Regions from separate parts of the Paenibacillus sp. 2RAB27 genome, predicted to be linked through region 1. Evidence: predicted binding sites of a transcription regulator. Region 1 holds the regulator's gene; the other holds the start of a gene.

Region 1 (14,411 bases):
ACATAGATAAAGGAGATCATCACAATATGGAGCGTAGAATTCGAGTAGCAGTTATCGGAGCAAGTGGAAGAATGGGGCGGGAGGTCGTCAAGACCGTTCTGCGTGAGTCAGATATGGAGTTAGTAGCAGGAGTAAGTCGTACCTCCGGCCCCATTGATCTTGGAAGAATGGTTGGTATGGATGACTGCGGGATTTTAATGGGTAACGACATCGAAAAGGTTTTAACCCAATCCAAACCAGATGTGTTAGTTGATTTTACAGGACCGCAAACAGCGGTTTCACATACCAATCTTGCAATTCGCTTAGGGATTCGTCCCGTGATGGGAACAACGGGATTCACCCCTCAAGCTATTGCTGATTTGGACATGCTATGCCGAGACAACAATATTGGTGGATTAATTGCACCAAATTTCTCCATTGGAGCTATTCTCATGATGAGGTTCGCAGCCCAAGCTTCGAAATATTTCCCGCATCTGGAGATTATCGAATATCACGGTGATCAAAAGCTGGATGCCCCTTCCGGAACAGCTGTCAAAACCGCGGAGCTCATTTCAGAAGTTCGTGAAGAAATTAAACAAGGTAATCCGAAAGAAGAAGAAACAATTGAAGGTTCCCGTGGTGGGTATTACAATGGATTCAGAATACATAGTGTGCGTCTGCCAGGTGTATTTGCACAACAAGAAGTTATTATGGCCGAGCAAGGTCAAGCGCTTAAAATTCGACATGACTCTTATGATCGTGCAGCTTATATGCCAGGTGTAGCGATAGCGGTTCGTAAAGTTATGACCTATACCGGAATGATTTATGGTTTTGAGCATTTTATAGATTAGAGACCCCTAGGAGAGTGGAAGTCAGATGTTAAGCATTGCACTTATTGCCCATGATCGAAAAAAAGATGAGATGGTGAATTTCGTAACGGCTTATGAGCATGTTTTCGAGGGTCACAAACTATATGCAACGGGCACGACAGGCACGAGAATCATGGCAAATACGAAATTGAATATTCATCGATTTATGTCAGGGCCACTTGGTGGCGATCAGCAGATTGGGGCGCTGGTTGCAGAAAATGAGATGGATTTGATCATCTTCTTGCGTGATCCATTGATGGCTCAACCACACGAGCCTGATATTATCGCTCTGCTTCGTTTGTGCGATGTGCAGGGAATTCCTTGCGCTACGAATATTGCGACTGCTGAGTTGCTTGTAAGAGCGTTGGATCGTGGGGATTTTGCTTGGCGAGAACTCGTACATAAATATAAGCCGGGTATTGAATAAGATGCGTGAACAATTAGATATTCTTATATTTGGTGCCCATGCAGACGACGCTGAAATTGGGATGGGCGCAACCATAGCCAAACATACGCAGCGTGGACTTCGTGTTGGGCTTTGTGAATTGACCTATGCCGAAATGTCCTCAAATGGGACGGTGGAAAATAGACTAGAAGAAGCAGCGGAAGCAGCGAAAATACTAGGGGTAGCAGCACGTACGAATTTGGGACTGCCAGATCGAGGGTTATTTGTCACGGCAGATCATATCGAACGGATTACACAAGTCATCAGGAAGTTTCGTCCTCGCATTGTGTTCGCACCGTATTGGCAAGATCGTCACCCTGATCATATTGCATGTTCAAAGCTTGTGCAGGAAGCTGTTTTTAATGCGAAGCTGCGTAAATATTTGCCAGACACAGAAGCTGTGAATGTGGAGCAACTACTTTTTTATTTTATAAATGATGTGTATGAAGCTGATGTAATCATAGATGTAACAAATACTTATGATATCAAAATGGCAGCACTGCGTGCGTACCGGTCACAATTTGTAACGGGTACGGGTACCGTTGCGACGCCACTCAATCAAGGTTATGTCGAACGTGTAGAAGCTCGTGATCGACTCATGGGTCAGAAGCGTCAACTGACGTACGCGGAAGGGTTCGTTTCCAAACTCCCCTTGGTGATAGAACATTTTGATTGATCGGAAAGAGGTGTGAGAAATGAAAGACAAATTAAAAATTGGTATTACGTGTTACCCAACACTTGGCGGATCAGGTGTAGTAGCGACTGAGCTTGGAAAGCTGCTAGCTGAAAAAGGGCACGAGGTTCACTTTATTACACATAGCATGCCGTTTCGATTAGGCAAATTTCATAAAAATATTTATTATCATGAAGTGGAAGTCAGCCAATATTATGTCTTCCGCTATCCGCCATATGATTTATCGCTCGCTAGTAAGTTAGCTCAGGTTGCCAAAATGGAAGAGCTTGATTTGCTCCACGTGCATTATGCGATTCCGCATGCCGTTTGTGCATTGCTTGCAAAGCAAATGGTAGGTTCGAATCTCAAGGTTGTGACTACGCTTCACGGAACAGATATTACTGTATTAGGGCAAGATCAATCGATTTCGGATCTTATCCGTTATGCCATCAATGAAAGTGATGCTGTAACGGCAGTTTCCAAGGATCTCATCAAAGAAACACGGGAATTGCTAGCCATTGATCGTGATATTGATTTGACTTATAACTTTGTAGATAAACGGGTGTATTACCCGCGAGATATATCGAAGCTAAGAGGCGAATTCGCGCGGCCAGATGAGAAAATCCTAATTCATATTTCCAATTTCCGACCAGTGAAACGCGTACAGGATGTTGTGGATATTTTCGCAAAGGTTAGCAAGGAAGTGCCATCTCGCCTATTGTTTGTTGGGGAAGGTCCAGATCTTTCGAAAATGATTTCGAAGGTGAAGGAATTGGGTCTCACGGATAAAGTTACGTTCTGCGGTAAGCAGGATGATGTGGCTCAAGTCATTTCACTCGCAGACCTCATGCTGCTTCCTTCTGAGAAAGAAAGCTTCGGACTTGTAGCACTTGAAGCTATGGCTTGCGGTGTGCCAACAATTGGATCCAATGCAGGTGGAATTCCTGAGTTGATTACTCATGGTGAAACTGGGTTTCTAGCCGAAGTCGGTGATACGGAGCAAATGGCCGACTATGCGATTAATCTGTTGAAAAATCAAGTGATGTATGAACAAATGGCACAGAATTGTTTGAACCGTGCGCGGTATACGTTCTGTAACGATATTACAACTGTTCAATACGAGGAGATTTACTATCGCGTTTTAGGACGGGAACTCCCTGAATCACATCGCATTTCAGCATCTTCGTGTCAATAAGGATGCTAACTGGATAGGAGAATTAAGTTGGATGCAGGTAAGGGAATGAATGATCCAGGTGCTTCGGAGGTATTAACGACGCTCATGGAAGCTGGTTATGAGGCCTATTATGTCGGTGGCTGTGTACGTGATGCTGTACTGGAACGACCAATCAAAGACATTGATATCGCCACCTCTGCGCTGCCAGAGCAGGTTATTGAAATTTTTCAGAGGACGGTGCCAACAGGACTCCAACACGGCACTGTAACCGTTCTGATAGCTCAAGGAGCCTATGAGGTAACGACCTTCCGTAAGGAGGCAGCGTACGAAGGTTTTCGTCGTCCTGCCTCTGTTGCCTATATTTCGGATTTAACCGAGGATTTAAGGCGGAGGGATTTCACGATGAACGCGATGGCTATGGATGTAGCTGGTGTTCTGCAGGATCCTTATGATGGGCAAGCGGATTTGGCCGCTGGCGTGCTCCGCTGCGTAGGTATTGCGGAAGAGCGCTTTGGCGAAGATGCGCTGCGCATGCTTCGCTGTATTCGTTTCGCCTCGACCTACGGTCTAGAGATCGAGGCTAGCACTTGGCAAGCGCTGCTGGCGAATGCCCCATTGCTGCGCCATATCGCGATGGAGCGCGTGCGCAGCGAGCTGCAGCGCATGGTTGAAGGCCCAGCCCCTGCGCGGGCTGTCCGGCTACTGCTGGCGAGCGGCCTGCTGGCGTACCTCAAAAAGCAGCTTCCGCTGCCTTTTGAAGCCTGGCTCGCCTGGGACGACGCGCTGGACGCTGTCAGCGCGCTGGAGGGGCAGCATGACCGCTGGGCAATGCTGCTGATGCTTCTGGAGGTGCCAGCGGACATCGTCCGCGCGGCGCTCCAGGAGCTGACGTTCTCCCGCGCCGATGGCGCAGCGGTCGCGGAAGTTCTTGCCCTGCGCGAGGCTGTTGCCGCGCAGGCCCAGGCGGATGACCTGGCTCCGCTGGAGCGGGTCTGGAAGCTTGGCGCGGTGCGCCGCGGCGAAGCCGCAGCCCGCGCGTTATTGCGGCTGCTGCGCGAGCTGCCGCCGGTGGAGGGGAAGCGCGGTGGTTTGGCGCGCTTCTTGGTTGAGACGGCGCCGGAGTTATTGAGGCGCGGGGAGGATTGGCTGAAGGAGGTCCCTTGCTTCAGCCTGAAGGAACTCGCCATATCCGGCCAGGATGTGGCGGCGGCCCTTGATCGGCAGCCCGGCCCATGGATGGGCAGGCTGCTGCTGGATCTGCTCGAGCGAGCGGCTCTCGGGGAAATCCCGAATGAGCGCGAGGCTCTGATTTACGCCGCGCAGGCTGCGAAGTAGCAGCGCTGTGCGGTTTTTCTTTTGAGTGGCGGATAGGGAAGCCATTGCTTTTACTTTCGATCACTTGTACTCACGAAGTTGAATAACTGTAAAAACTACATTTAATTTTCGTGATTGTTGCTTAGAATTGTATTTAACTGGAGAACCTCCAGTTAAATAGTGCCTTCCAAGTGAAAAAGCAAGAATTCCTCGGAATTAACTACATTAAATCCAGCTAATCCTGATTTGGGCGCTTTTTTACTCAAAATACCTACATGAAATCCAGTTATTTGAAAAAGTTGGTGGTTGTGTGGTAGCTAGTTTGGGTAAAAGTATCTTATAAGCATAAGGTAGCTAGTAAGTCGAGTTGGAGGTATCTTGTAGTTCATGAAGTAGCTAGTAAGTCGCGTTATAGGTATCTTGCAAGGATAAAGTAGCTAGTTAGTCGAATTAGATGTACCTTGTACACATGAATTAGCTAGTTAGTCGAATTAGATGTACCTTGTACGCATGAATTAGCTAGTTAGTCGAATTAGATGTACCTTGTACACATGAACTAGCTAGTTTATCGAGTTAGAACTATTAAATTAATATTAGAAATCAAGCGCACACCTGCGCTGCTATAGATCAAACTATAAGATTGCGAGTGAAATCGTATGAATGAACGAATTTTAGAGCTTTTTGAGGAAACTCCTGAAACTTATGTATCCGGAGCAGAAATCAGTCGGCGTTTAGGTGTGAGCCGTACTGCGATCTGGAAGCACATCGAGGAACTTCGTGCAGAGGGCTACGCTTTTGAAGCGGCTTCACGCAAAGGGTATCGTTTAATAAGTAAGCCAGCGAAGTGGCAGGTCAGTGAGTTATTGAATGGCATGAAAACGAAAGTGCTTGGTCAAAAAGTACACATTTATGATGAAGTAGATTCTACTCAAACGATTGCACATAAGCTGGTCGCGTCTGGAGCACCTGAGGGCACGATTGTGCTCGCAGAGAGGCAGACAGCAGGTAGAGGCCGAATGGGGCGCAGCTGGCATTCTCCATCGGGTAAGGGGATCTGGCTGAGTCTTATTCTTACACCGCGTATTCCTGTATACTTCATGCCGCAGCTAACTCTGCTTAGTGCAGTTGCTCTATGTCGTGCCATTCAGAAAGTATGCCAAGTTGAAATTGGCATCAAATGGCCTAATGATCTTCTTATACATGGGAAGAAAGTTAGTGGTATTTTGCTGGAAAGCAGTGGCGAGGACGAGCGCTTAAAGTATGTGATTGCGGGGATTGGCATCAGCGTCAATTTGTTAGAAGAGGATTATCCGGAAGAACTGCGCTCGATTGCAACTTCTTTAGCGATTGAGTCCGGCGGAAAAGTTTCACGCGAGGGATTAGTACAAGCTTTTCTTTTGGAATTCGAGGATATGTATGCCCTTTATATGGAAAAGGGATTTGCCCCAATTCGTTTATTATGGGAAGCCTTAAGTGTCACGCTGAAGAGACCGATTCGGACATCAACACCATCAGGCTTTATTGAAGGTATCGCAGATTCGTTGGATGATACAGGTGCTTTGACGGTGATAACCCCGAATGGTGAACGGGTTAAAATTTATTCCGGAGACATTGAACTGAAGTAGTGGGAGATAAAGGGTATCCTCCAGAAGCAAGCTTTGGTATAATAGAAGCATAAGGCGGTATCCTTATAGGAACTGCACTTGGAAGTTGATCTGGCAATTGAACCGAAATAACTGAAACAAGATGTTGGATTCTGCTCTGAGCCTTATAGGACCGAGACAGAGGGATCATTGATTCTTTCTGCATGCGTTCCTTTTAGCTCTTAGCTAAAAGGTTTTTTATTTTATATGAGGAAGCTGGGATTACTGTGGAACAACGTAAAGCGCTAACGACTGCAAAGATGAGAAAAATGAAGCAAGACGGCGTACCGATTACGATGGTAACGGCCTACGATTATCCTTCAGCACGGTTGTCGGAAGAAGCAGGTATTGATGTCATTCTAGTTGGAGATTCACTAGGGAATGTAGTGTTAGGGTATGATTCTACACTGCCTGTTACTCTGGATGATATGGTTTATCATACACGTGCTGCTGTACGTGGAGCCGCGAATACGTTTGTCGTCGCTGATATGCCATTCTTAACGTACCACGGCAGCTTGGACGCTACTTTACAAGGTGTTGGACGTTTGATGCGTGAAGGCGGCGCTAAGGCGGTTAAATTGGAAGGTGGCGCAGAGATCGCGGCTACGGTCAAAGCGATTACGGAAGCAGGCGTTCCAGTCGTTGGCCATTTGGGGCTAACACCGCAATCGGTTCACCAACTTGGAGGCTTTCGTGTGCAAGGGCGCAGCTCGGAGCAAGCGGAGAAGCTGTTGAGTGATGCCAAGGCGATTGAAGAAGCAGGTGCGTTCGCGGTTGTTCTGGAACTGGTGACGGATGAATTAGCGGCATGGATCACGAAGCAGCTGTCCATTCCCACAATTGGCATAGGCTCTGGTGTGCATTGTGATGGGCAAGTGCTTGTGTATCATGATTTGCTGCAGTATGGTTCTGACAGTGCTCCCAGAAAGTTTGTTAAAGCCTATGCAAATATCGGGGAAACTATCCGTGCAGGGATTGGCGAATATGTGAAAGAAGTGAAAGCGCGGACGTTCCCAGCGCAAGAAAATACATTTCATATGGACAATGATGTTGTTCAATATCTATACGGCGATAAGGAGTGATTGGTCATGGAAGCAATCCACACCATGGAAGTGGTTCAGACAATTGCCGATTTAAGAGCTCGAATTAAGGCGTATCGTCGCAAGAACGATCAGTCGGTTGGCTTCGTGCCGACAATGGGATTTTTACATGATGGACATGCGAGTCTTCTCCAAAAAGCTCGTTCACAAAGTGGATTAGTTGTATTGAGTATTTTTGTGAATCCGTTGCAGTTCGGTCCTGGTGAAGATTTTGAACGTTATCCCCGCAATGCGGAGAATGATTTGGCAGTAGCTGAGGCGGCAGGTGTGGATATCGTATTTATGCCTTCCGTAGATGAGATGTACCCAACACCAACACGCACCACGGTGAGTGTGTCAGAGGTCACAACGAGACTCTGCGGCGCTTCAAGACCTGGTCATTTTGATGGCGTAGCAACAGTAGTTAGCAAGCTGTTTCATATTGTGCAGCCTGATCAAGCTTTCTTCGGTTTGAAGGATGCACAACAAGTCGCAGTTATCGAGCAGATGGTTCTTGATTTAAATTTACCCGTAGAAATCGTGCCTTGCCCGACCTTACGTGAGAACGATGGCTTGGCGATGAGCTCGCGTAATGTGTATCTATCTCCAGAAGAACGCCAGCAAGCGTTGGTATTGTCTCAGTCCTTACAGAAAGCGAAGACATTTATCGAAAGCAAGTCAGCATCCTCTTTTACATCCCAAGAGCTAGAAATCTTAGTCCGAGATCATATTCAAACGGCGCCACTCGCCGTTATCGATTACGCTGAAGTATTGTCCTACCCAACTTTAGAGCCTTTTGAACATAGCCATTCTATTACTACTCTTATTATTGCGCTGGCTGTGAAGTTTGGGAAAACACGTTTAATTGATAATCTTATTCTACAAGTCAGGAAGTGACGTCTTATGTTTCGCACAATGATGAAAGCGAAGATTCACCGCGCCACGGTTACAGAGGCGAATTTAAACTATATTGGCAGTATCACGATCGATGAGGATTTAATCGATCTTGTAGATATGCTACCAAATGAGAAAGTGCAAATCGTGAATAACAACAACGGTGCACGTCTGGAGACGTATATTATTCCTGGGCCACGCGGCACAGGTGTGATATGCCTGAATGGTGCGGCAGCCAGACTCGTTCAAACAGGTGATACCATTATTATTGTTTCTTATGCTATGATGAGCGACGAAGAAGCGAAAAAGCATCACCCAACGATTGCCATTATGGGAGCAAACAACACCGTTGCCCAATTGCTGAAGGAAGAAGAACATTCAACCGTTCTCTAAAGATTTACGGCGGAACCACTAGCATGCATGAAAACGTCTTTGTTTACAAAGAATGAGGGTAAGCTTTCGAAGCAAAGGTGGGGATGCCAAATGTTTAAGCATTTATTTTCCACAATGAATGAGGTTTTGGAAGAAATTCAGAAGGAATATCCGAACAGCGATGTGGAGAAAAAGGCCGAACTAGACGAACAATTGCAAGTGTTAAAAACGATGAGTGATGAATTCATCGAGGCGTGGCTGCTTTTTGAGGAGAAGCTGGGAAAGTTTTATGGGGCGGTGCCGATCAGCCATACACAAACCTTACATGATGAACTGATGGAGCTCGACATGTCCGGCAAGCAAACTGAAGAATTCATGCGCGGGCAAGGGTATTATAAGTTGTACATGTATGATCAAGCGATTAAAGAATTCGAGGTGCTGATTCAGCGGCAGCCAGATTTCTTATTAGCGCGAGTGTATTTAGCGATGGGTCATTTGCGTAAAGGGGAGTTTGGCGATGCGTATCAGCACTTCAAATTCCTCTTGCCATTGACGAAAAATTCAAAGATGAAAGCTATTTCTTATAACGCGATGGGTTGTATTCAAGTGCAAAATCAGAACCTAGAGAAAGCTTTCGAATATTTTCAAAAAGCCTATCATACCGACCCCTCTTGTATGGAGCCGCTAATCAATCTCGATGAGTCCTAAACCGAAACGGTAAAACAAGGTATTCCCTTTTCCTAATCAGATTTGGTATGCTAGGAGAAGTGTAGGACGAAGGGATTGAAGATAGACGTTATGAAATTTGCAGTTTTGGATTTTGAAACGACAGGAAGTCAGCCTGGGGACGAAATTATACAGGTTGGACTCGTCATCATAGATCAATTTGAAATTACAGACAGGTATACTTCTCTGGTGAACCCAGGGATTAGTATACCTTCTTCGATTACAACTTTAACAGGGATTACCAATGAGATGGTTGAGGATGCACCATCACTCGATCAGGTGATGTCAGACATGTTTCCACTCTTGTTTGATTGTGTGCTTGTCGCGCATCAAGCAGCGTTTGACTTATCATTTCTGCAGCGAGGACTAACAAGAACGGGCTATCCTCCTTTCTCGGGTCGTGTCCTGGACACCATGGATATGCTGCGTATTTTATTTCCGTCCATTTCTAGTCTACAGCTTAGTATGGTGGCGGCGTTGTTTGGTATTGATCATGAAAGGCCACATCAAGCTGATAGTGATGCGGAAGTTACGGCATTGATTTGGATCCATTGCTTGGATCGTTTACTGGGATTGCCTCTCTTAACGGTACAGCGGTTGAACCAAATTTTCGAAAACGGTAACACGGATTTGGGCTGGTTTCTAGATGAAATTTGTTTATATAAAGAATCAGTAACTAGTGTGGATATGGATACGAATCGTTACTTCCGTCAATTTACATTGAATGTGACGGATTGGGGCGATGAAGATGAGCTTCGAACGGAGTTCGAGGTCACTGAAGCGCTAGGTGCTTCTTTTCAAGCGTTTCAGCAAGGATTGAAATCTGCGCTCCAGCAACGATTCGAGGTGTATGAGGATCGTGAATCCCAGGATCAAATGATTCTGGAAGTGGAGAAGTCTCTCGAGGCCGATCAGCATTTGATGATTGAAGCTGGAACAGGGACGGGCAAATCACTGGGGTACTTGATTCCCTCGATCTATTACGGTTTGAAATATGAGAAGAAAGTGGTCGTCTCGACACATACGATAAATTTGCAGGAGCAGCTGCGTGAGCGGGATATTCCTTTGTTAAAAGAAATTTTTCCTGTTCCGTTCAAAGCAGCTGTCCTCAAAGGAAGAAGTCACTATCTGTGCCTTCGTAAGTTCGAAACGAAGCTCACAACTCGGGACTACGAAAATGGCAGAGAAGACCCAATAACAGCCGCGCAAATGGTCGTTTGGCTAAGTGAAACTGAACATGGGGATGAGGAAGAACTGCACTTTGGCAACAAAGGTGCCCAATTCTGGTACTCGGTTGCGAGTGATACCGATTCTTGTTTAAACCGCATGTGCCCTTGGTATAAGAAGTGCTTCTACCACAGAGCTCGTAATGATGCCAACACGTCAGATGTGATCATCACGAACCATTCCCTCCTCTTTACGGATATGAAGGCTGAGAACCGGCTTCTACCGTCCTACAAGCACCTTGTAATTGATGAGGCGCATCACTTTGAAGAAGTGGCAAGCAAGCACCTCGGAATCGAGCTGCATGCATCAGCGTTCTACCATTCCTTATTGTGGCTGTATAAGGATAATCGCAGCGGTCAACTTCCGATGCTTCGGTTCCGATTACAGAAATCGGATGAGGCGGGAGAGCGAGCAGCGGCATGGAGCCAAACGATTGATGGTCTATTCCCGAAAATTATTTCGATCAAAGAGGACTGGGAACGTTTAAGTGAAGCCCTGTACGAATTGGTTTCCTCCAAAAGTGATCCTTCGCAATCGGAAACTTCGCAATATGTATTGCGTTTGAAACCGGAGACACTGCCTGCAAATTGGCGCGAGCTGTTGATTATGGAGGATAACATTTATCTGAATGCGAATGAGCTTTTGCGAACTTTGGATAAATTGTTGAGTGAGCTAAAGGAACAGCAGGATGGACTTGGTGTTCAAGGATTAGTCACCGATCTAAATGGAACCGTGAAAGAGTTGTATGCCCATCGTGATGCGCTGCATTTCTTTATGAAAATGGCAGACGAAGGGTACGTGTATTGGATTGAAGCCGGCACGTATGCGAAAGCCAAATCGGTACAGCTGAATTCTGTACCAACGGATGTAAGCGGGTTGCTGCAGCAGCATTTCTTTGAAACGAAAGACAGCATTATTCTAACGTCTGCAACGCTTTCAGTGAATAAATCGTTCCAATACTCAGCGGAGCAACTTGGTTTAGCCATTCCGGAGGACGAAGAGTCAGGTAAGCTGAAAACAGTACAGTTGCCATCTCCATTTAACTATCGTGAGCAAGCATTAGTCGTCATTCCACGTAATTTCCCAACGATTAAGGGAGCGGGGGATCCCGTGTTCATCGAAGCACTGATCAACTCTTTGAGTGATGTGGCTCAGGTAACGAAGGGGCGAATGCTGGTTCTATGTACCTCGAATCGGATGTTGAAGCTAGTACATGCAGGGATGAAAGAAAAGCTGAGCCCACATGGCATCACTGTGCTTGGCCAGGGTGTTGACAGCGGCAATCGCAGTAAGTTGACCCGAATGTTCCAAGATAACAAAATGTGCGTGTTACTGGGCACTAGCTCATTCTGGGAAGGTGTAGATATTCCAGGAGATGCGCTAAGTTGTCTGGCGATCATTCGTCTCCCGTTCCAACCACCGAATCACCCGCTTGTAGAAGCCAAATGTGAGAATATCAAGAAGCGCAATGAGAATCCATTTATGAAATTTTCTGTACCTCAAGCTGTTATTCGATTTAAACAAGGCTTCGGTCGATTAGTTCGGAGGGCATCAGACAAAGGGATCGTCATTATCTATGATACACGTGTTATTGAAACGTATTATGGCAAGCACTTCCTCTATTCGTTGCCTGGTCCGAAGATCGAGCACATGACCTGCGAACAAATGCTGCCGAGGATTGAGCAATGGATGGGAGGAGCTTAAGAACGTGAAAACACAAAAAATTTCAGAAGCTGTTGTCCGCAGATTACCTATCTATTTACGCTATCTAAACGAGTTGCAAATGAACAATGTTTCCACGGTGTCTTCTCAGGATTTAGGTCAGAAGTTAGATCTGAATCCTGCTCAAATTCGGAAGGACTTAGCTTATTTTGGCGAGTTTGGCAAAAAAGGAATAGGCTATGATATCAATTATTTGATAGAGAAAATTCGGCAGATTCTTAAATTAGATCGACATATTCAAGTTGCACTCGTTGGCGCAGGAAATTTAGGCAGAGCACTTTGCAATTATAATACGTACTTACGTAATGATATGAAAATTGTAGCTTTATTCGATGCCATGCCTTCTAAGATAGGCGAAGTGATTAATAACTTGGTTGTGCTCCCCATGGATAAAATGAAGTCGGTTATGTCTGAGCTTGGTGTGCGAATCGGTATTATTACCGTTCCCGCGGCTGAAGCACAAAATGTAGCGAATGAATTCGTTGCTTGTGGGATTGAAGCGATCTTGAACTTTGCTCCAGTCATCATCAAGGTGCCGCCGGATGTGCGCGTTCACTATGCGGATTTTACGACCGAGCTTCAAAGTTTAGCCTATTATCTCGATTAGAACGAAAAAGGCACGACCCGCGCAGTTTCAGCGGGTCGTGCCTTTGTTTCTCATTACATGATTAAACGGAATATCGCAAAGTACAGCGTGTAAGCAAGGACCATCGAGATTGGAATGGTAATAACCCAAGTGATTAACATTCGTCCTACCGTGCCCCATTGTACTTCATGGAAACGCAAGACACTGCCTGTCCCGATGATCGCTGAGGAAATAACATGTGTCGTTGATAATGGTTTACCAATGAAGGTTGAGATTTGAATGACAATTGAAGACGTCAAGTCGGCAGCGAAACCGTTAATCGGTTCAATTTTAACAATTTTACCTGAAACGGTTTTAATAATACGCCATCCACCAATCGATGTTCCAAGTCCCATAGCAAGTGCGGCAGCAATTTTAACCCAGATGGGTACATTCAAATCATCTTGCACACCAGCCGCAACGAGACCAAATACGATAATGCCCATCGCTTTCTGAGCATCGTTACCACCATGTGAATAGGAAAGTAATCCGGCGGATAGGATTTGTAACGTACGAAAACCACGATTTAGCTTAGATCTGGAGGTATTCCCTGACCACAGCACGATATTTTTGATCAATACCATAATGAGATACCCTAGAACGAATGCTATAATCGGCGATAAAATGAGAATGATAATAATTTGCGTGAAACCACTCCAGTTAACGCCATTGAAACCAGCACCTGCAATTACAGCACCGGCTAAGGCACCAAGCAATGTGTGGGAGGACGAAGATGGGATGGACAAATACCATGTAAGTAAGTTCCAGATGATTGCTGCAAGCAAGGCTGCAATCACGACTTCAACCCCATTTTCAATCTTCGCAGGATTGGCAATACTTCCGCCTACTGTTTTGGCTACTTCCGATGAAACCATGGCACCAACAAAGTTGAGTGAAGCAGCCATGAAAATGGCGACTCGCGGGCTCAATGCTCGCGTAGAAATGGAAGTAGCAATCGCATTAGCTGTATCGTGGAATCCATTGATGAAGTCGAATAGCAGGGCTAGAGCAACGATAATGATCAAATAAGTTAGCATGAGTTCCTCCTAGCGTTTTCCAAGTGGAAAACTTTCTTCGTACACAGAGACATGTTGTGTCTTAGGAGTAGCGAAGTACTACACTGTCAAGAATGTTGGCAACATCTTCACAAGCATCGGTTGTTTCTTCAAGACGCTCGTAAATTTCTTTGAGTTTAAAATCTTCGTACGGATCTTTGCGCGTGATAAAAATTTGACGAATTCCTTCGCGCATCAAACGATCTCCATCATTCTCTAACTTATTTATAGCCACAGTGTGTTCTGGAATTTGCATATATTTTTTCTTGGCTAAAAGCTTGAAAGCATCTAGCATATGTTGACAGGAGTCTACGATTACACCAGAAAAATCTTTCATGTAGGTATCCGTATGAGAAACATTTAAATAGTCGAAACGAGCAATCGTAGCCTCAATACCATCGGTAACATCATCAACCTTGGATGCAAGAACCATGATATCTTCTCGATCAATAGGAGTGATAAAGACTTTGTTCAAACCTCTGAAAATGTCATGTGTGATCGAGTCTCCTGCATGCTCAAGATCATGAATCGCTGTTACATACTCAATTGGTGGCTTATCACCCATCATGGCAGTGCGAAACAGTTGAGCAGTTTGCAAGGCGTTCTCTGCAGCA
Region 2 (4,186 bases), on a different contig from region 1:
AGGAATAGCCATAAAATAGAAATTCCTATCACTTCATAACTCATTGCACACCTCCTCCCCCTTCTATCCCTCTTGCCACGATTTCATCCTCTGCCCGATTATTACGGAACATGCGCAACATTACCCGAATGGCCGTCAATCCGAGTACAATATAAAGAAGTGCAAAGATAATGAGCATCGTATCTACATGATCGGAGACGGTAGCTCCTTCTGATGTTTTCATGATTCCATGAAGAATCCAAGGTTGGCGACCAACCTCTGCGAAAATCCAGCCGTGCTCTATCGTCAACATTGCAAGTGGTGCAGCGAGAATAATACCGCGCAGCAACCATTTATTCGAATAAATAAGTGAACGTTTGCGCCATAATAAGAATAAAAAAATCAGTGYGATGATAACCATCATGGCAACGAAGCTCATTTTGAGATCGAACAAATAATGAATCCAAAGCGGTGGCGTTTCATCAGCAGGAATATCGTTAAGCCMTTTAACTTCAGCGTTCGGAAGTCCATGAGCGAGAATACTGAGGGCGAACGGGATTTTGACACCGTATTTGATCTCATTATCGTCCGTTAAGATACCTCCCAAGACGAGAGGAGCTTGTTTCGACGTTTCGAAATGCCATTCCATCGCGGCCAGCTTCTCAGGTTGATAATTCGCTAGATACTTACCTGACAAGTCCCCAATAATAGCGCTTGAAAGAAGAAATACACAAGCTGATATCATGCTGAGTTTGAGTGCTTTTTTGTAATATACATGATTACGTCCCTTGAGTAATGACCAAGCTGAGATAGCCGCTAAAATAAAAGCACAAGTTAGGTAAGCAGTAACGAGTACGTGTGAGACTTTAGTTGGCATAGCTGGGCTCAGCATTGCGCCAAAAGGAGAGATATCTGTTATTTTGCCATCCTTTACGGTTACACCTGCTGGCGCATTCATAAATGCATTAACCACAGTAATAAAGAACGCTGAAGCTGAAGATCCAATTACGACGGGAATGAGCATCCAGAAATGTGCCATTTTATTCTTGAAGCGGTCCCAGGTATAGAGATAAATGCCAAGGAATATCGCTTCAAAGAAGAAGGCGAATGTCTCCAAGAAGAGCGGGATAGCGATGGATTGTCCGGCTATTTTCATAAAGCTTGGCCATAATAGACTTAGCTGAAGCCCAATTGCAGTTCCCGTAACGACACCGACGGCAACGGTAATAACAAAGCCGCGAGCCCAACGCCTTGCCATAAGTAGATAATGATCATCGTTGCGTCTGATGCCTATCCACTCCGCAAGGGCGATCATAAGAGGAACCCCTACCCCAATAGTGGCAAAAATAATATGAAATGCAAGGGTCAACCCGGTAAGTATTCGACTGTACATCACTGGATCGTAGTTAGTTAGAAACATGAAAATCCCCCCTCTTTTAGTATTGTTCTTATTTAAATAGATACTTAGTTAACGAGAGCAACATAATGCTTGCTACAGCGATACATAGTATAATAAGTCGCTTTTCCTGCTTAGCAATCCGTTGATTATCGTGATTAGGTTTCATTGAACTCCACCCCTTCTTGCCGAACATAGATGTTAATTCCAGCTATACAACTATTATAAATGATAATCAAGAAAGAATGTGATTATTTTCACAATCATTGTGACGACGTTTCGAATAATCGGTAACGATCCTATGAACATCCCAAAATGCTATCCTTCTCGACATTTTAATTTACAAAAATAAACGTCAAGAAGGATAATTTCATCCAGAGTGATGATCTCACTCGATTTCTTTTATACTTCGATCTGTGAAAAATCGGTTGGCGTTCTGAGATTAGAAACTGAACCCCCATTATTCTTTATGTGCACCATCTCTTCATTATCTAAAAGCTTGTAGAGAACTGACATTGAAACGACTAGTACTAGATCTATAAAAATGATGGAAAGTGTAGGGTAATCTGAAATCACCATAACACCTAGCATGGCCCCCATCATGCCCCCCATTATTCCTGCTAACATGCCATCCAGAGAAGCTAGCAAATGTAATGACTTGCCAGATACATAACCGATGAGCATGCCAAATGTAACGCCTATCACCGTTGAAAGAAATAAAGTTGTTACGAGAATTCCTGCAATTGTACCAACAACTAAGCTCGATACCATGGCAATTGTCATCGCAGCCATCATACCTGTCATTTTAGATAAGTACGCGCTCTTCGATCTTAAATGGAAAAAGAGTACTATGGCTACTAAGAGAACGAAAATCAATGAAACTATACTTGTATTAATGGTTAGCTGTGATGGACCCATTTGCATATCTGTTGACGAATCCGCTCCATGTTCGTGAGCAGAGACTGTTAAACTTGGAAGTATCGTACTCATCAGAGCACTTAATCCCAATACTTTACTAAGGTTACGTTTCATTGAGCAATCACCTCAAATCCTTTATTTTCAATTGCTTCTTTAAGTAAATCTGATGTTATCGTGGTATTCGCATCATCATACACAATGTGAACAGATTTATTCTCTAAATCAACTGATCCCACAGCACCAAGTTGTCTTAACGTACTTTCAATTGCATTTACACAATGACTGCATGACATACCTTCCACTTTGAAAATTAATTTACTCATGTTATTCCTCCCATTTCAAATTTACAATTGCCTCTTAACTACTGTATTCTTGTGTGTGAACACATAGTTCTTTTAATAAACTTTGATTATTTTAATGTCAATCTTCTGAATCATCTTGACGATTAATAACTTTTGACCATATCCAAAAGAGGGTAAAGGTTCCTATCAACAGTAAGAAAAAGAAAACAGGAAAGAACTTCCCGGCATTCATATGCATATCCGACATATTCAATTACTTTCTCCTCCTTGAAAATCATCCACTGGAAACGATATTTTTTGTAATCGTAGAGCATTTAATATAACGGTTACTGAACTAAGCGCCATCGCTGCACCAGCTAACCAAGGCATCATTAAGCCTGTCATTGCAATGGGAATACCGATAGCATTATAAATTAGCGAACCAACCATATTCTGCTTGATGTTATCGATCGTCTTTCGGCTAATTAGAATGGCTTGAGGTATACGCATTAAATTATTATTCATTAACGTAATATCTGCAGCCTCAATTGCCACATCCGTTCCGTTACTAAGTGCAATGCTAAAGTTAGCACTAGCCAGGGCAGGAGCATCATTAATACCATCGCCAATCATCAACACTTTTTTGCGCGATTTCCTCAAATCTCGGATGACTTGGGCTTTACCTTCAGGGAGAACACCTGAGATCACATGATGAATACCTGCCTTATCCGCTATAATGCGCGCTGTTTCCTCCTGATCTCCTGTTAACATGATCACTTCCTTCCCCATTTTTCTTAACTCTCTGATGGTAGCTACAGATGAGCTCCTTAATTCATCGGTTACTGCCAATACCCCTGCGAATGTTTGATCAATCGCAGCAAGCATGACCGTTTTACCTTCCAGCAAGAGTCTCGAGATTTGATCTTCCCCATCAGCAAAGTTCACCTTATTCGAGAGCAACCAATTCTTAGTCCCAACAATGACCGTATGTTCACCAACTTTGGCCTGAATACCCATTCCAGGATTCGCGGTGAAGTCAGTTGCCTCCATCAATGTTAAATTCTTATTTTGCGCTGCTTGCAAGAGGGCTGCAGCTACAGGGTGCTCGGATAATGTTTCAGCAGAGGTAATAATCCTAAGGAACTCATCCTCTTCTCCTAAGTGAACCATCATATCTGTCAACACTGGTTTTCCCAGTGTAAGTGTCCCTGTTTTATCGAAAACAACGGTATCGGTCTTGTGCAGATTTTCAAGCTGCTCGCTTCGTTTGAATAGAATCCCATGCTCTGCCGCTCTACCTGATCCCGCCATGATTGAAGTAGGTGTTGCCAGCCCTAATGCGCATGGGCAAGCAATCACTAGCACGGAAATTGCCGCTTGCATGGCATCGCCTAAATCCTGTGACGTTAGCCAAACATACCAAACGATAAAGGTAGCAATAGCAATAACAACCACGATTTGAACAAAAAATTCAGAAATAACATCTGCCACTCGCTGTATGGGAGCTTTCGTGCTCTGTGCTTCGCTTACAAGTTGAATAATTTGATGGAGCATTGTCTCCTCGAGTTTTTTATCTACACGAAATGTAACGCTTCCTGTCTTGTTTAGCGTG

Evidence for each region. The regulator Rex, encoded in region 1, represses fermentation and respiration genes when NADH is low (regulators of the CRP and FNR family bind a similar motif). The targets are predictions, from matches to a motif close to TTGTGAAATATTTCACAA.
Region 2: the regulator Rex is predicted to act here: its motif matches at 1,621-1,638, upstream of AB4114_RS30725 (cytochrome ubiquinol oxidase subunit I).

What each region holds. Positions count from the first base shown of each region.
Region 1 is NZ_JBFRGR010000001.1:248,689-263,099, reverse strand. It holds gene AB4114_RS01155 (tetratricopeptide repeat protein) at 1-10, shown strand, start outside; gene dapB (4-hydroxy-tetrahydrodipicolinate reductase) at 27-830, shown strand; gene AB4114_RS01145 (methylglyoxal synthase) at 856-1,275, shown strand; gene bshB1 (bacillithiol biosynthesis deacetylase BshB1) at 1,277-1,969, shown strand; gene bshA (N-acetyl-alpha-D-glucosaminyl L-malate synthase BshA) at 1,989-3,161, shown strand; gene AB4114_RS01130 (CCA tRNA nucleotidyltransferase) at 3,189-4,475, shown strand; gene AB4114_RS01125 (biotin--[acetyl-CoA-carboxylase] ligase) at 5,111-6,079, shown strand; gene panB (3-methyl-2-oxobutanoate hydroxymethyltransferase) at 6,325-7,179, shown strand; gene panC (pantoate--beta-alanine ligase) at 7,204-8,073, shown strand; gene panD (aspartate 1-decarboxylase) at 8,080-8,463, shown strand; gene AB4114_RS01105 (tetratricopeptide repeat protein) at 8,554-9,150, shown strand; gene dinG (ATP-dependent DNA helicase DinG) at 9,241-12,099, shown strand; gene AB4114_RS01095 (redox-sensing transcriptional repressor Rex) at 12,104-12,724, shown strand; gene AB4114_RS01090 (anion permease) at 12,778-13,779, opposite strand; gene AB4114_RS01085 (DUF47 domain-containing protein) at 13,841-14,411, opposite strand, start outside.
Region 2 is NZ_JBFRGR010000039.1:15,197-19,382, forward strand. It holds gene AB4114_RS30720 (cytochrome d ubiquinol oxidase subunit II) at 1-44, opposite strand, end outside; gene AB4114_RS30725 (cytochrome ubiquinol oxidase subunit I) at 41-1,399, opposite strand; gene AB4114_RS30730 (hypothetical protein) at 1,778-2,407, opposite strand; gene AB4114_RS30735 (heavy-metal-associated domain-containing protein) at 2,404-2,616, opposite strand; gene AB4114_RS30740 (heavy metal translocating P-type ATPase) at 2,845-4,186, opposite strand, start outside.